3 regions of the Arthrobacter sp. TmtSoilC51 genome follow, and region 3 is predicted to be linked to each of the others. Evidence: riboswitches for the same ligand, from Rfam matches in the RefSeq annotation. Region 3 holds a riboswitch; each other region holds the start of a gene.

Region 1 (4,125 bases), 250 kb from region 3:
CACGAGATGCGCGTGCAGCCGGCGCAGGCTCCACTCGATGTGGCCTTCCTCGTTGAAGACGGGAACCGCGACGTCAAGGACGGGAACTGTTCCCCGGATGTTCACGGGAGACCGCCGCGACCGCTGTTGAGGCACGGCTGAAGCACCACAGTGCCCAGCGTGTGCAGCGTGCTGCACTGCGTTGCCGGCTGGATCTATGAGCGTCATGCATCCAGCATGCGGCCAAGGATTATGAGGGCTTTAGGCAGCCGCTGTGATGCGACTGTGAAACGTGGAAAGCCTTCAAACGGGGAAACGGCCTGAACCGCGAAAACCGCCCCGGTTCCTGCCGGTCGCTTCAAAAAACACTGCGAACGGCGGAAATGGGGCGGCAATCAGGCCCTGCACGATTGAGCCCGCTGGGGTGGGCTCAAGCCTGCTTCAGGGTTTGGCTTAGTACCAGTTGTTGGCCAAGTGGAAGGCAAGGGCGGCCGAGGGGGAGCCGTAGCGTTCCTTGATGTAGTTCAGGCCCCACTTGATCTGGGTCTGGTAGTTGGTCTCCCAGTCAGCGCCGGCAGTCGCCATCTTGGAAGCCGGCAATGACTGCACGATTCCGTAGGCGCCACTGGAGGCGTTGGTCGCGGTGGTCCGCCAGTTGGATTCCTTCTCCCACAGCGTGTTCAGCGCAGTCATTTCGCCCGGACCCCAGCCGTAGTTGGCGAGGATGCTGGCGGCGTACGCCTTGGCAGCTGCGGGATCGTCCACTGCCTTGGGGGCAGCTGCGGCGGCTGCGGCTGCAGCAGCGGCGGCATCTGCAGCCTGCTTGGCGGCTGCGTCAGCGGCAGCCTTCTCGGCGGCGGCTTGTGCGGCCGCTGCCTGGTCCGCGGCAGCCTTCTCAGCGGCGGCCTTCTCGGCGGCGGCTTGTGCGGCCGCTGCCTGGTCTGCGGCGGCCCTATCGGCGGCGCCCTTCTTGGCGGCAGCATCCAAGGAAGCTGAGATTTCCGCTGATTTGTTGCTGACCTGGGCGGTAGCCTGCGTCTCGGACGCCTGGCTCGTTTCCGGGAGGTTGAACGCAGCGTTTGCGGCCTGGCCGAGCGAGGCGACGCCCAAGGCGGCGGCAACGACTCCTGCAACAACGGACATCCGCTGCCCCGTCTTGCCGCGGCGTGCAGCGTTCTTCAGAACGGTTTGCGACTTGGTCAGGGGAGCATTGTGTTCGTCACGGTGACGCGCGGAAGGGCGCGTCTGATCGTTGAATTCAGACATGTGTGATTACCTCTCAGCGCCTGCGGAGTTAGCTGTCGGGTTCGGATGAGGTCATCCGGCCGCGCGCGTAGCTGCGGCTTCACCCCAAGGGCAAGGAAAATACTGTGCCCGGAGACTCTGGGTCCCCCGTCTCTGCCTCGAATGAGAACGGAACTCCGGGAAGTGGCAGAGCTCGGCGCATCCCGGGTGTGGGGCCAGTTAGGGGCGACCCACCCTTTCGACGGTACAGGAGGTTTCGGCTTAAGTCACATTTAGGTAACAGAGATCACGATCACGGCGCGTCATGTTGCCCGATTCGTTATGCGCGTTCGTTTGAAACTGAGGGGAGCCGGAGGGCGAACTCAGTGCGTCCCGGCTTGGACGTAACTTCCACGCTTCCGCCGTGCGCTTGAACGATCGATTCGACAATGGACAAGCCCAATCCGGAGGTCCCCTCAGAGCCCGATCTTGCGGCGTCAGCCCGGGCAAATCGCGAGAAAATACGGCCTTGGAATTCGGGCGGAATGCCAGGCCCATCGTCAGTGACGGTGACCACCGCACTACCGTCAGCAGAGAGCATGACGCCTGTGACCACCGTGGTGCCGGGATCTGTGTGCTTGCGTGCGTTGGACAGCAGATTGGCCAACACCTGATGCAGTTGGGTTGCGTCACCGCGCACCGTAATCGGTTCGTCAGGGAGCTGGAGCTTCCAGATATGGTCCGGTGCCATCACCTTTTCGTCGCTGACGGTCTCGATCACCAGCTGCGTCAGGTCCACATCCGTGACCTTCAACGGCTGGCCTTCGTCCAGGCGCGCCAACAGCAGCAGGTCCTCCACTAGCGTGGTCATCCGTTCCGATTGGCTCTGGACGCGTGCCAAGGATTTTCGTCCATCGTCGGTGAAGTTCTCGGTCATGCGTAGCAACTCTGTGTAGCCGCGGATGGCGGTCAGCGGCGTCCGGAGTTCGTGGGACGCGTCGGCCACAAATTGTCGGACCTTGGTTTCGCTTTCCTGCCGGGCTGCCAGCGCCCTGGCAACGTTGTTGAGCATTTGGTTCAAAGCGTGGCCAACGCTGCCCACTTCCGTTCCCGGATGGGAGGCCGACGGCGGTACGCGCACCGCAAGTGCCACGTCACCGGCGTCGAGGGGCAGCCGCGAGACTTTCGTCGCGACTTCCGAAAGCTGCTCCAGGGGCCGCATGGTCCTACGGATAATGACGGTACCCGCGAGGCCGATCAGTACCAGGCCGCCAAGAGAAACAAACACCATGGTCCATACCAGCGATGCCTCGGCGTTTTGCTTGTCAGCCAACGGCAGTCCCGTCACGATCACGTCGCCGTAGGCGGTTTCAACGGCCACCAGCCGGTAGTCGCCATTGGACAATGAGCGGTCCACAGGCAGATTGCCGCGGGGGAGTGACAGCAGGACCTGCTTGTCTTCGGCCGACAGTGCGGCGCGCCGGCCGTTGGCATCTATGAGGCCCGAGTTGATGACGGTGGAACCATCGATCCTCGCGTTGAGGGTCCCGGCACCTTGGCCGCGGGCCTCCAGGGGATCTGGCCGGCCGCTTGAAGGAAAGTTCGACGGCGGCCTGCCGAAGTCATTCGCGCGGCTGGACGCCTGCTCCAACTGCTTATCGAGTTGCTTGTTGAAGTACATGTCCATGGAGGCATAGCTGACCACCCCGACTGCACCGCAAATCGCCACCAGCAATGCCATTGCCACCAGGACCAGTCGCGTGCGCAGATGCCAGGTTGAGGGATTGAACCAGCTCCGCTGGGTCTTGCGGGCTACTTCTGAAAGGGTGGACAAGGTTCAGTCCGCAGGCTTGATGACGTAGCCGGCCCCGCGGATGGTGTGGATCATCGGGGGGTGGTTGGCTTCGATTTTCTTGCGCAGGTAGGAAATGTACAGTTCCACGATGTTGGCCTGCCCGCCGAAGTCGTAGTCCCAGACGCGGTCCAGGATCTGTGCCTTGCTGACCACGCGCTTGGGGTTCTCCATGAGGTAACGAAGCAGCTCAAACTGCGTTGCCGTGAGCTGGATGTCCTCGCCGGCGCGGGAAACTTCGCGTGTATCCACGTTCAGGGTGAGATCGCCCACCACCAGTTCGGCGGTGTCCATGGCGGCTACGCCTGATCGTTGGACGAGCCTGTGCAGGCGCAGGAGGACTTCCTCCATGCTGAAGGGCTTGGTGACGTAGTCGTCGCCGCCGGCGGCAAGGCCTACGATGCGGTCCTGGACAGCATCCTTGGCTGTGAGGAACAGCGCAGGTACTTCGGGCGCGAAGGCGCGTATCCGGTTGAGGACCTCCACACCGTCAAATCCCGGAAGCATGACATCCAGCACCAGCACGTCAGGGCGGAAGTCCTTGGCAATCTTCACGGCTTCTGGTCCGTCGGCAGCTACCGCCACGGACCAGCCTGCCATGCGCAAACCCATGCTCATGAGTTCGGCAAGGCTGGGTTCGTCGTCCACTACCAGGGCGCGGATTGGGGAGCCGTCCGGGTGGGAGAGCTGGGGAAGGTTGTTGGTCATGGAGTGCGAGGAGGCCATGTGACAACTCTCCATTCTGCTGGTTTGCCGAGGCTTTGGCAGTCCTGTGAGGACGCTGTGAGATCAACACTAGCTACGTGGGAGTTAGGTGGCAGGAGTTCGTGGACCCTGGACAGGCCCGTACACGCTGTTTCTACGGCTTGTAGCAGATTTTGGAGCAAAAATTCGAGATCGGACCGGCTTGCGATTGGACAGCAAGTGTTTCAGATCTTGAGATTCCGTCCTTCTGTGCCGAATGGGAATCGGGGAGGACATCATGCCTTATCGGCCGAAGAAAATTCACCATATACCGAATATTTCTCGTCGAGACCGAATGAAATGACGTTCATTTTCAACGAGGGAAG
Region 2 (4,125 bases), 700 kb from region 3:
CCTCGGTGGAGACTCCACGCTGCAACTTGGATATGGACTCGCAGCGAGCCTGAACACGGCCAGCCTCAAGGCCGGGCTAAGTGTTTACGGGCCGCTTGAATCCACCCCACGGCAATGGGCCGTGCATACGGCCAGTGGAGTCCTCCTGGCCGACCACATTGTGGTGACGCGCTGCGCCCAGAGTCAACTGCGCCGCATGCTGGCCGATCTCGGCATCGCCATTGGCCAGAACCTCGTGGCAGCCATGCGTGCCGTCGGCATGCACTTGGTGGGCGTTGGCGAACTCATCACCCCCACGCCCAAGGAAGTACTCCGGCAAGCCAAAGCCGTGGGGCAAGCGATCTCATCCAAGGTGGCTCTCCCAGCTGGGCCGGGCATCGCCCTGGCGTAGAAACCACCGAAGGCCAGTTCAGTCCTTGCCTTAAACGAACAAAAATTAACTCAAAAGAGCGGTACGTAAAGGGTCGATTGCTAAAGGGCCGGTTACGAAAAAAGGCCGATGCCTTCGAAGACTTTGGTCCTCGAAGGCATCGGCCTTTTGAGCTGGAGCGTGAAGCTTAGGCGCCAGCGCGTACGTACGTGATGGGGCCTGTTGCGGTAAGCCAGCTGATCGGGTGGATGCCCGTCTGGTTACCGTTGATGCCACCGCTGATGGCCTGGCCGTTGCCGATGTAGATAGCTACGTGGCCGGACTGGACGATCATGTCACCGGGCTGGGGGTCGCTGACAACCTTGCCGTAGTTCATGAACTGCATGGGTGCGAGGTCGCCAACCGGAATGCCTGCGGAGCCGAGGGCCCTTTCGACCATCGCGGTGCAGTCCTGGAAGATGCCGATCTGGGCGTAAGCCGAGGCGACCATGGCAGCGTTAATGCCACCAACAGCCGGAGCTGCAGCAGCAGGGGCAGCCGCGACGGGAGCGGCAGCAGTGGTTGCCGCCGCCTGAACGGTAGCGGTCGCAGGAGCCTTGGCCGCCGGGGCCGGAGCAACGGGCGCCGGCTTTTCAATAACGGGAGCCGCTACGGAAGCAACCGCAGGGCGCTCGAAGTTGACCTTGGCCGTGGATGCGGCCGTAACAACCTTGGTGGGACCCTCGGTGACGGTCTCGGCGACCGTAGCAGGGCTGGAGTCGCGCTGAACAGGGGTTTCTGCTGCGTGGGCAGCAATGGAACCCGTAAGGACGAGGCCCGAAGCTGCTGCGATGACAGCGGCCTGGCGACCTGCGCCCGAGGCGTTGCTGGCAACGGCCTTGGAGATTGAGATGAACGGATTAGGACGTACGCTGTCCGCCTTACGACGGCCGCGAAGAATGCGTGAAGACATGAAAGAGCCTCTCCCGATGCCTGCGAGGTTAGCTGTCGGATTCGGATGGGAGTCACCCGGCCACTATCCCCCGCTGTTCAGCGGAAGCTTCGTGACTTCACCCCAAGGCGCGCTCTGAAAGCGGGCCAAAATGGGTTCCCCGTCTCTGCCGTAGGTTTGTCTGCGAACGGATTCCGGACTGCGGCAGAGCTAGGCAATCAGGCCGGAAGTGCCCGCTACGTGGAACAGGCACAGGTACAACCGTACGGGAAGATCATCTCAAAGTCACATTTACGTAACGAGAAGTTCAGTTTTGGCGTGTCGCGGTGACCATTTCGAGATCTTCGCAAGTATGTAGAAAACCTTGTTATTCCGGGGAATTTTCGCCATCCGGGTCGTTGGGAACCGCGAGTTTCTTCCGGGCTGTAACAGCGAGGAAGATCACCAGGGCAATCGCCACCACGGCGAGGCCAACGATGCTCCAGGGGAAGGGCTGGGAAGCGGCCGGAGCCGGCTCAATGTTTTCGGTACCGGGGGCCGCCGTGCCCGCCGTCGGAACAGCCACCGAAGCCGACTGGGAGGCACCTGCCTGGCCGCTCGCCGTCGTCGTGCTTGTCCCGGATGCCGTAAACGTAAAGGTGCCCTCGATGGGGTGCGAGTCGGAGCTGACCACGCGCCAGACCACCGTGTATTCGCCGGCCGGAGCACCCTGCCGAAGTTTCTGCACGGCCATGTTGTCGATGATTTCCACTGCGCCGTCCGCCCAGTTTTCGCCACCAGAGGTGACAGTCACACCCGAGCCGATGGCCAGCGGCCGGTTGTTGAACGTGATGGATACCGACGCCGGCACTTCAGTCACCCGGGCACCGTTCGCCGGGTTTGTTGATTCGGCGACGTCGTGGGCGGAGGCCGGGGCGGCGGCAAACAGCAACGCTGAAGCGAAAGCCAGCGCGGCGACGACGGCGGCCAGAAGCGGGCGGATGGTACGCATGGGGCGGTTTCTCCTAGTGTTGGCTTCCTTACAGACTAGGCGAATCGTCCCAGCGGCCCACATTGGCGGGCATAGGATTTGAGAGCAAACTCCCCCGATCCCCGGAGACCTTCATGCTTAAACAAGGTTCTGCAATCGACCGTTACTTCAAGATCTCCGAACGCGGTTCCACGTACTCGCGGGAAATACGTGGCGGATTCGCCACCTTCTTTGCCATGAGCTACATCGTTGTGCTGAACCCGCTGATCCTTTCCGGGGCAGACTCCAGCGGAGCTTCGCTCGGCTTCACGGCCGTCGCGGCCACTACGGCCTTTGTGGCCGGTATCCTCACCATCCTCATGGGCGCTTGGGCGAAGCACCCCTTCGCCGTGGCAACTGGCCTTGGCGTGAACGCATTCGTAGCGGTGACAGTTGCCTCCCACCCGGAGCTGACGTGGCCGGACATGATGGGCCTTGTGGTGCTTTCGGGCGTCACCATGCTGATCCTGGTCCTCACCGGATTCCGCACGGCCGTTTTCAAAGCCGTCCCGGAAGCTCTCAAGACGGCAATCGTGGTGGGCATTGGCCTCTTCATCGCCCTGATAGGCCTTGTCAACGCAGGCTTTGTCCGGCGCATCCCGGATGCCGCGGGCACCACTGTCCCGCTCGGCCTGGGTGTGGACGGCAAGCTGATGGGGTGGCCTACGTTGGTTTTCGCTGTCGGCCTGATCCTGACCATCGCGTTGGTAGTGCGAAAGGTCCGCGGCGCGATCCTGATCGGCATCGTGGTCTCCACTGCCCTGGCCGCCATCCTCGAATTCACGCTCCATATTGGCCCAAGCTTCGACGGCAAGAACGTCAACCCTCGCGGCTGGTCCCTCGTGGCTCCCACACTTTCCGAATGGGGCGCTCCGGACCTCTCCTTGATTGGTAAAGCCAACCCCTTCGGCGCCTTTGAGCACCTCGGTTTCGTGGCCGCCGCGCTGCTGGCTTTCGTGATCCTCCTCAGCATCTTCTTCGACGCCATGGGCACCATGGTGGGCCTGGCCAACGAGGCCGGAACCGTGGACGAGCACGGCAACATTCCCAACGTGGACCGCGTCCTCCAGGTTGATGCCCTCGGGGCAATCGTCGGCGGCGGCGCATCCGTTTCGTCCAACCAGATCTTCGTCGAGTCGGGCGCGGGTATTGGCGAAGGTGCCCGCACTGGCCTCGCCTCCATTGTCACGGGCTTGCTCTTCCTGGTGGCGATGTTCTTCACGCCGCTCATCAACCTTGTCCCGTTCGAGGCCGTCGCTCCTGCGCTGGTGGTTGTGGGCTTCATGATGGTGTCCCAGGTGGGGAAGATCGACTGGCAGGACTGGGGCGTCGGCATTCCCGCGTTCCTGACCATCGCCCTCATGCCTTTCACGTACTCCATTGCCAACGGCCTCGGCGCAGGCTTCATCTCCTACGTCCTTATCCGTTCGTTCCAGGGCCGGGCGCGGGAAGTCCACCCGCTCATGTGGGCCGTTGCAGCGGCGTTCCTGCTGTTCTTCGGGATCGGAACTGTGGAGGAGCTGTTGGGCATCAAGTAGCGCTTAGCTGAAGTCCGGGATTCCGGACACGCCCCGTGCTGGATTGCTGGTTTTTGGGTCCGTCGTCAGGTGTGCTTGAAAGTATGGGATCAAGAACCAGCACCAGCCTCACCGTAGATGTCAGCCCGACGCCGTGGACCGGCCGCTTTGACGGCGACGGCGACGAACACCGACGCTGGTGGCAAGCCGTAACACCCCACAATTCCACAGCCGCCGCAGCTGCCTTACGCCCCGCCGTCGTCCTGGGTTTCTGCAGCGACGCTGGCGTGCGGCGCAA
Region 3 (4,125 bases):
CCGGCACCTGCCCTTGCGCGGAAAACCGCGGCAGTTACGTCATACGTTCTACTTCTTCAGTTCGCCCACGACGTAGTCGATGCTGGCGAGCAGGGCTGAGACGTCGTCAGGTTCGATTGCCACGAAGGTGGCGATGCGGAGCTGGTTACGTCCGAGCTTGCGGTAGGGCTCAGTGTCCACCACGCCGTTGGCGCGCAGGATCTTGGCAATCGCCGCTGCGTCAATGGAGTCATCGAAGTCGATGGTGGCGATGACGTTGGAGCGCTCCTCAGCCTTGGCGACGAACGGTGTGGCGTACTCGGAGGCCTCGGCCCAGGAGTAGATGCGGCTGGCCGAGTCCGCCGTGCGCTTGCTGGCGAAGTCCATTCCACCGTTGCTGTTGAGCCACTGCACTTGCGCATCCAACGTCACCAGCGTGGACAGCGAAGGCGTGTTGTACGTCTGGTTCAGCTTGGAGTTCTCGATTGCGGTCTGCAGGTCCAGGAAGTCCGGGATCCAGCGATCGCTTGCCTTGATGCGCGCGGCGCGCTCCAGGGCTGCGGGGGAGAACAGGCCCAGCCACAGGCCGCCATCAGAGGCGAAGTTCTTCTGCGGGGCGAAGTAGTAGACATCCGATTCGGCGACGTCCACGTCCAGCCCGCCAGCGGCTGAGGTGGCGTCCACCAGGACGAGCGAACCGGCGTCGGCGCCTTCTACACGCTTGACCGGGGCGGCAACACCCGTGGAAGTCTCGTTCTGGGGCCACGCGTAGACGTCAACGCCGGCCTCGGCCTGGGGGGACGGCCGCGTGCCGGGCTCGGACTTGATGATGGAGGATGCATCGAGGAAGGGGGCCTTGTTGGTGGCCGCCGCAAACTTGGAACCGAACTCGCCGAAGGAAAGGTGCTGGGCCTTTTTCTCAACCAGGCCGAAAGTCGCTACGTCCCAGAAAGCGGTGGAGCCGCCGACGCCGAGGACAACCTCGTAGCCCTCAGGTGCGCGGAAGAACTGGCTGAGTCCTTCGCGGACCGAGCCCACCAGGTTCTTGACGGGCGCCTGACGGTGGGATGTGCCAAGAATGGTGGTCGATGCGGCGGACAAGGCCTGGACCTGTTCCGGGCGGACCTTGGAGGGTCCTGCGCCGAAGCGTCCGTCCTTGGGCAGCAGGTCGGCGGGAATAGTGATGCTGTTGTCGCTCACGTGTGGCTCCAATGGGTATCGGTTAGAGAGGGGAGGTGGCAGGTGGCATCGGCTGCCCCTTCGACTCCATCATTCTGCCTGACCGGGCCCGCGCTCAGGAATCTGCGGTTGTCATAGTCCGCCACGTGGAATGCCTGAACCACTACGGGCATTCGTGCCCGCGGAAACATTATCCAGAGTAATTCCAAATAAGCTAGGCTAGGGTTGGCGTTCCTGAGGTGTCGATTGCACACCGTCCACCTTGGCTGGGACGCGGTACGGTGGAGATTACGCAACAAATGCGTTCGAGGAGAGCTGAGCTGGATGACGGATCTGATCGATACCACTGAGATGTATCTTCGGACCATTTTGGAGCTTGAAGAAGAGAACATCGTGGCTCTTCGCGCACGTATTGCCGAGCGTTTGCGCCATTCGGGACCCACAGTTTCCCAGACCATCGGACGCATGGAGCGCGACGGCCTGGTGATTGTGTCCAACGACCGTCACCTGGAGTTGACTGAGGTCGGACGCAAGCGGGCCACTGAAGTCATGCGAAAGCACCGCCTTGCCGAGAGGCTTCTGGCGGACGTCATTGGTCTCGACTGGGCGTATGTCCATGACGAGGCATGTCGCTGGGAGCACGTCATGAGCGAACGTGTGGAGCGGCGGTTGTATGAGTTGTTGGAACATCCCACCGAGTCGCCGTATGGCAACCCCATTCCGGGCCTGGAGGCACTTGGCGGCCTCGCCGGCCAGCCCCTTGCGCGCCTGGACGTCAACCTGCTGCACGCGATGGACGGGTACGCCGCCGATTCACGCGTAGTCGTCAGCCGACTCGCTGAGCCCATCCAGGTTGAGCCGGAACTCCTCACCCAGCTTGATGAAGGCGGGATTCGTCCCGGCGCCACCGTCTCCTTGGAGAGGGTGGGGGAGTACATCTCTGTTCGCGTTCCCGGCATTGAAGGAGCGCTGGAGCTGCCTCCCGAGGTAGCCGCGCACGTCTTCGTCGCCGTTAGCTGACTTTCCGGCGTGTCAGATCTCACGTTGGGGTCTTTGGCGCGCGTGTGACCTGCGGGTTTCCGCGATTGATGGTATGGAGCCACGCCACAACACGGTGTTTCGAAAGATAACGAATTTATTACTGCGGACTTTAATCGCCTATAGTTATCTACTAGCGCCGATACCAAAGCGTTACCTGATCTGGAGCCGAGCTCTGCCAGCGGATCAGGTGTGTCATCAACTACTGGCAGAGGCGGGGGAACCACAAGCGGCTGCCTAAAGAAGCAGCCTTGGGGTGAAGTCCGCAGCAGAAGTGCCTACTAACGCAAGTCCTCCTTGGGATACCTGTGTGCCGTTTGCGCTTCGTGCGGACCGGGTCTTTGAACTCTCTGACCCGAATCCGACAGCTAACTTCGCAGGCTTTCTAGAGAGGAACAGAGTTTGACATCGCAGAACGTCAGGGGTCGCCGCCGCGCGTCCGGCCCCGCTGCTGAGCTGCGGCCAGCCCGCGCCGCAATGGAGATCCGGCCACGCGACACCCCGCGTCAGGTGCGCCGCCGCAAGAGCCCATTGCGCCAGGTAGCCGACTTCGCCGCAGCCAGTGGTGTCGGGCAGAAAGCCGGAGTTGCGCTTGCCGCCACCGGACTTGCCCTGACTGTAGGTCTGCCGGCCACAAGCCCCGTCATGGCCACATCCGAGTCCGGTCAGACTGAGGCAGCCCTGACCGTGCCCGGTGGCAGCCAGCCCGAGGTTTCTGCGGCAGCGTCTGCCAAAATCGATTTCAGCCGCGCAGCGGTCGCCACCGCAGCCGATCCTGACGGCAAGCTCAAGCAGCTGCTGAGCGCGCAGTCTGCGGGCAGCATCCAGCGCGCCTCCTCACTTGGCACCTTGGGCAGTCCACTGGACAAGTTGGTCACGGCGTCGCCCTTTGGCTATCGCGTCAGCCCGCTCACCGGCGGCACGGGTGACTTCCACCGTGGCCAGGACTTCGTGGCCCAGTGCGGTACCGCTGTTCACGCCGCAGCCGCAGGCAAGGTCACGTTCGCGGGCTGGCATGAGTATGGCGGAGGCAACCGCGTAGTGGTTGATCACGGCAACGGCCTCGAGACCACGTACAACCACCTGTCGTCCTTCAACGTCAAGGTGGGTCAGACCGTCAACCGTGGCGATACCGTCGCGCTCAGCGGCACCACGGGCGCATCCACCGGCTGCCACCTCCATTTTGAGGTCCAGGTAAACGGCGAGGTCGTAGATCCCATGGGTTGGCTCTGAGCTAGTTGATGGTGCTCTCTCGCATTGATGACACGCCCCGTGACCTGAATGTGACATTCACGAATATCTGTTGTACCGTCTAAAGCGCATCGGCTTTTTAGGGGGCCGATGCACTTGGGTGGATTGCCTAGCTCTGCCACCACTCAAGGTCCGTTCGCAAAAATCGTCTGGCAGGGGCGGGGGAACCAATTTTGGTCTTCGAATCAGAAGGCCTTGGGGTTAAGTCGCAAAAGCTTCCCGGAAGCCGCGCGGCCGGATGACTCCCATCCGAATCCGACAGCTCACCTCGCAGGCATTGGGAGAGGCTACCTTCGTGTCATCACGCACTACCCCTGCGCGCCATCGCGCCGAATTGGTTCGTACGAACCCGTTGAACAACCTTTCCAAGGCTGTCTCAACCAATGCAGGCACCGTAGGCCGCCAAGCCGCCGTTCTGGCCGCAGCCTCTGGACTCGTTCTCAGCGTCGGACTCCCGGCCCAGGCCGCAGATACTGACGTTTCCAAGTCGGAAAGCTCCAGCACCCAGCAGTTGGTAGCCACCGCAGTTGTCACCGCCGAGCCCACCGCAACCGTTTCCTTCGAGAGCCCGGTAGTGGCCACCAAGGAAGCCCCCAAGGTTCAGCGGGCCTCCCAGCGCACGCAGACTAGCGATAGCCAGGCGAACGGCGCACTCTCTGCCCTGTCCTCCACGGCCAA

Evidence for each region. A riboswitch is a leader RNA that binds a small molecule or an ion and turns the genes downstream of it on or off. The one in region 3 is predicted to bind cyclic di-AMP.
Region 1: another riboswitch for cyclic di-AMP. It lies ahead of ACZ5G6_RS03960 (aggregation-promoting factor C-terminal-like domain-containing protein); the one in region 3 lies ahead of ACZ5G6_RS05120 (M23 family metallopeptidase).
Region 2: another riboswitch for cyclic di-AMP. It lies ahead of ACZ5G6_RS01885 (NlpC/P60 family protein); the one in region 3 lies ahead of ACZ5G6_RS05120 (M23 family metallopeptidase).

Annotation. Positions count from the first base shown of each region.
Region 1 is NZ_AP035877.1:821,488-825,612, forward strand. It holds gene ACZ5G6_RS03955 (glycosyltransferase) at 1-207, opposite strand, end outside; gene ACZ5G6_RS03960 (aggregation-promoting factor C-terminal-like domain-containing protein) at 433-1,245, opposite strand; cyclic di-AMP (ydaO/yuaA leader) riboswitch at 1,251-1,408, opposite strand; gene ACZ5G6_RS03965 (sensor histidine kinase) at 1,544-3,037, opposite strand; gene ACZ5G6_RS03970 (response regulator transcription factor) at 3,041-3,781, opposite strand.
Region 2 is NZ_AP035877.1:380,417-384,541, reverse strand. It holds gene ACZ5G6_RS01890 (NAD(P)/FAD-dependent oxidoreductase) at 1-391, shown strand, start outside; gene ACZ5G6_RS01885 (NlpC/P60 family protein) at 558-1,322, opposite strand; cyclic di-AMP (ydaO/yuaA leader) riboswitch at 1,326-1,494, opposite strand; gene ACZ5G6_RS01880 (copper resistance CopC family protein) at 1,669-2,292, opposite strand; gene ACZ5G6_RS01875 (NCS2 family permease) at 2,406-3,848, shown strand; gene hutG (formimidoylglutamase) at 3,932-4,125, shown strand, end outside.
Region 3 is NZ_AP035877.1:1,075,970-1,080,094, forward strand. It holds gene serC (phosphoserine transaminase) at 49-1,179, opposite strand; gene ACZ5G6_RS05115 (iron-dependent transcriptional repressor DtxR) at 1,483-2,178, shown strand; cyclic di-AMP (ydaO/yuaA leader) riboswitch at 2,358-2,594, shown strand; gene ACZ5G6_RS05120 (M23 family metallopeptidase) at 2,599-3,429, shown strand; cyclic di-AMP (ydaO/yuaA leader) riboswitch at 3,575-3,738, shown strand; gene ACZ5G6_RS05125 (C40 family peptidase) at 3,743-4,125, shown strand, end outside.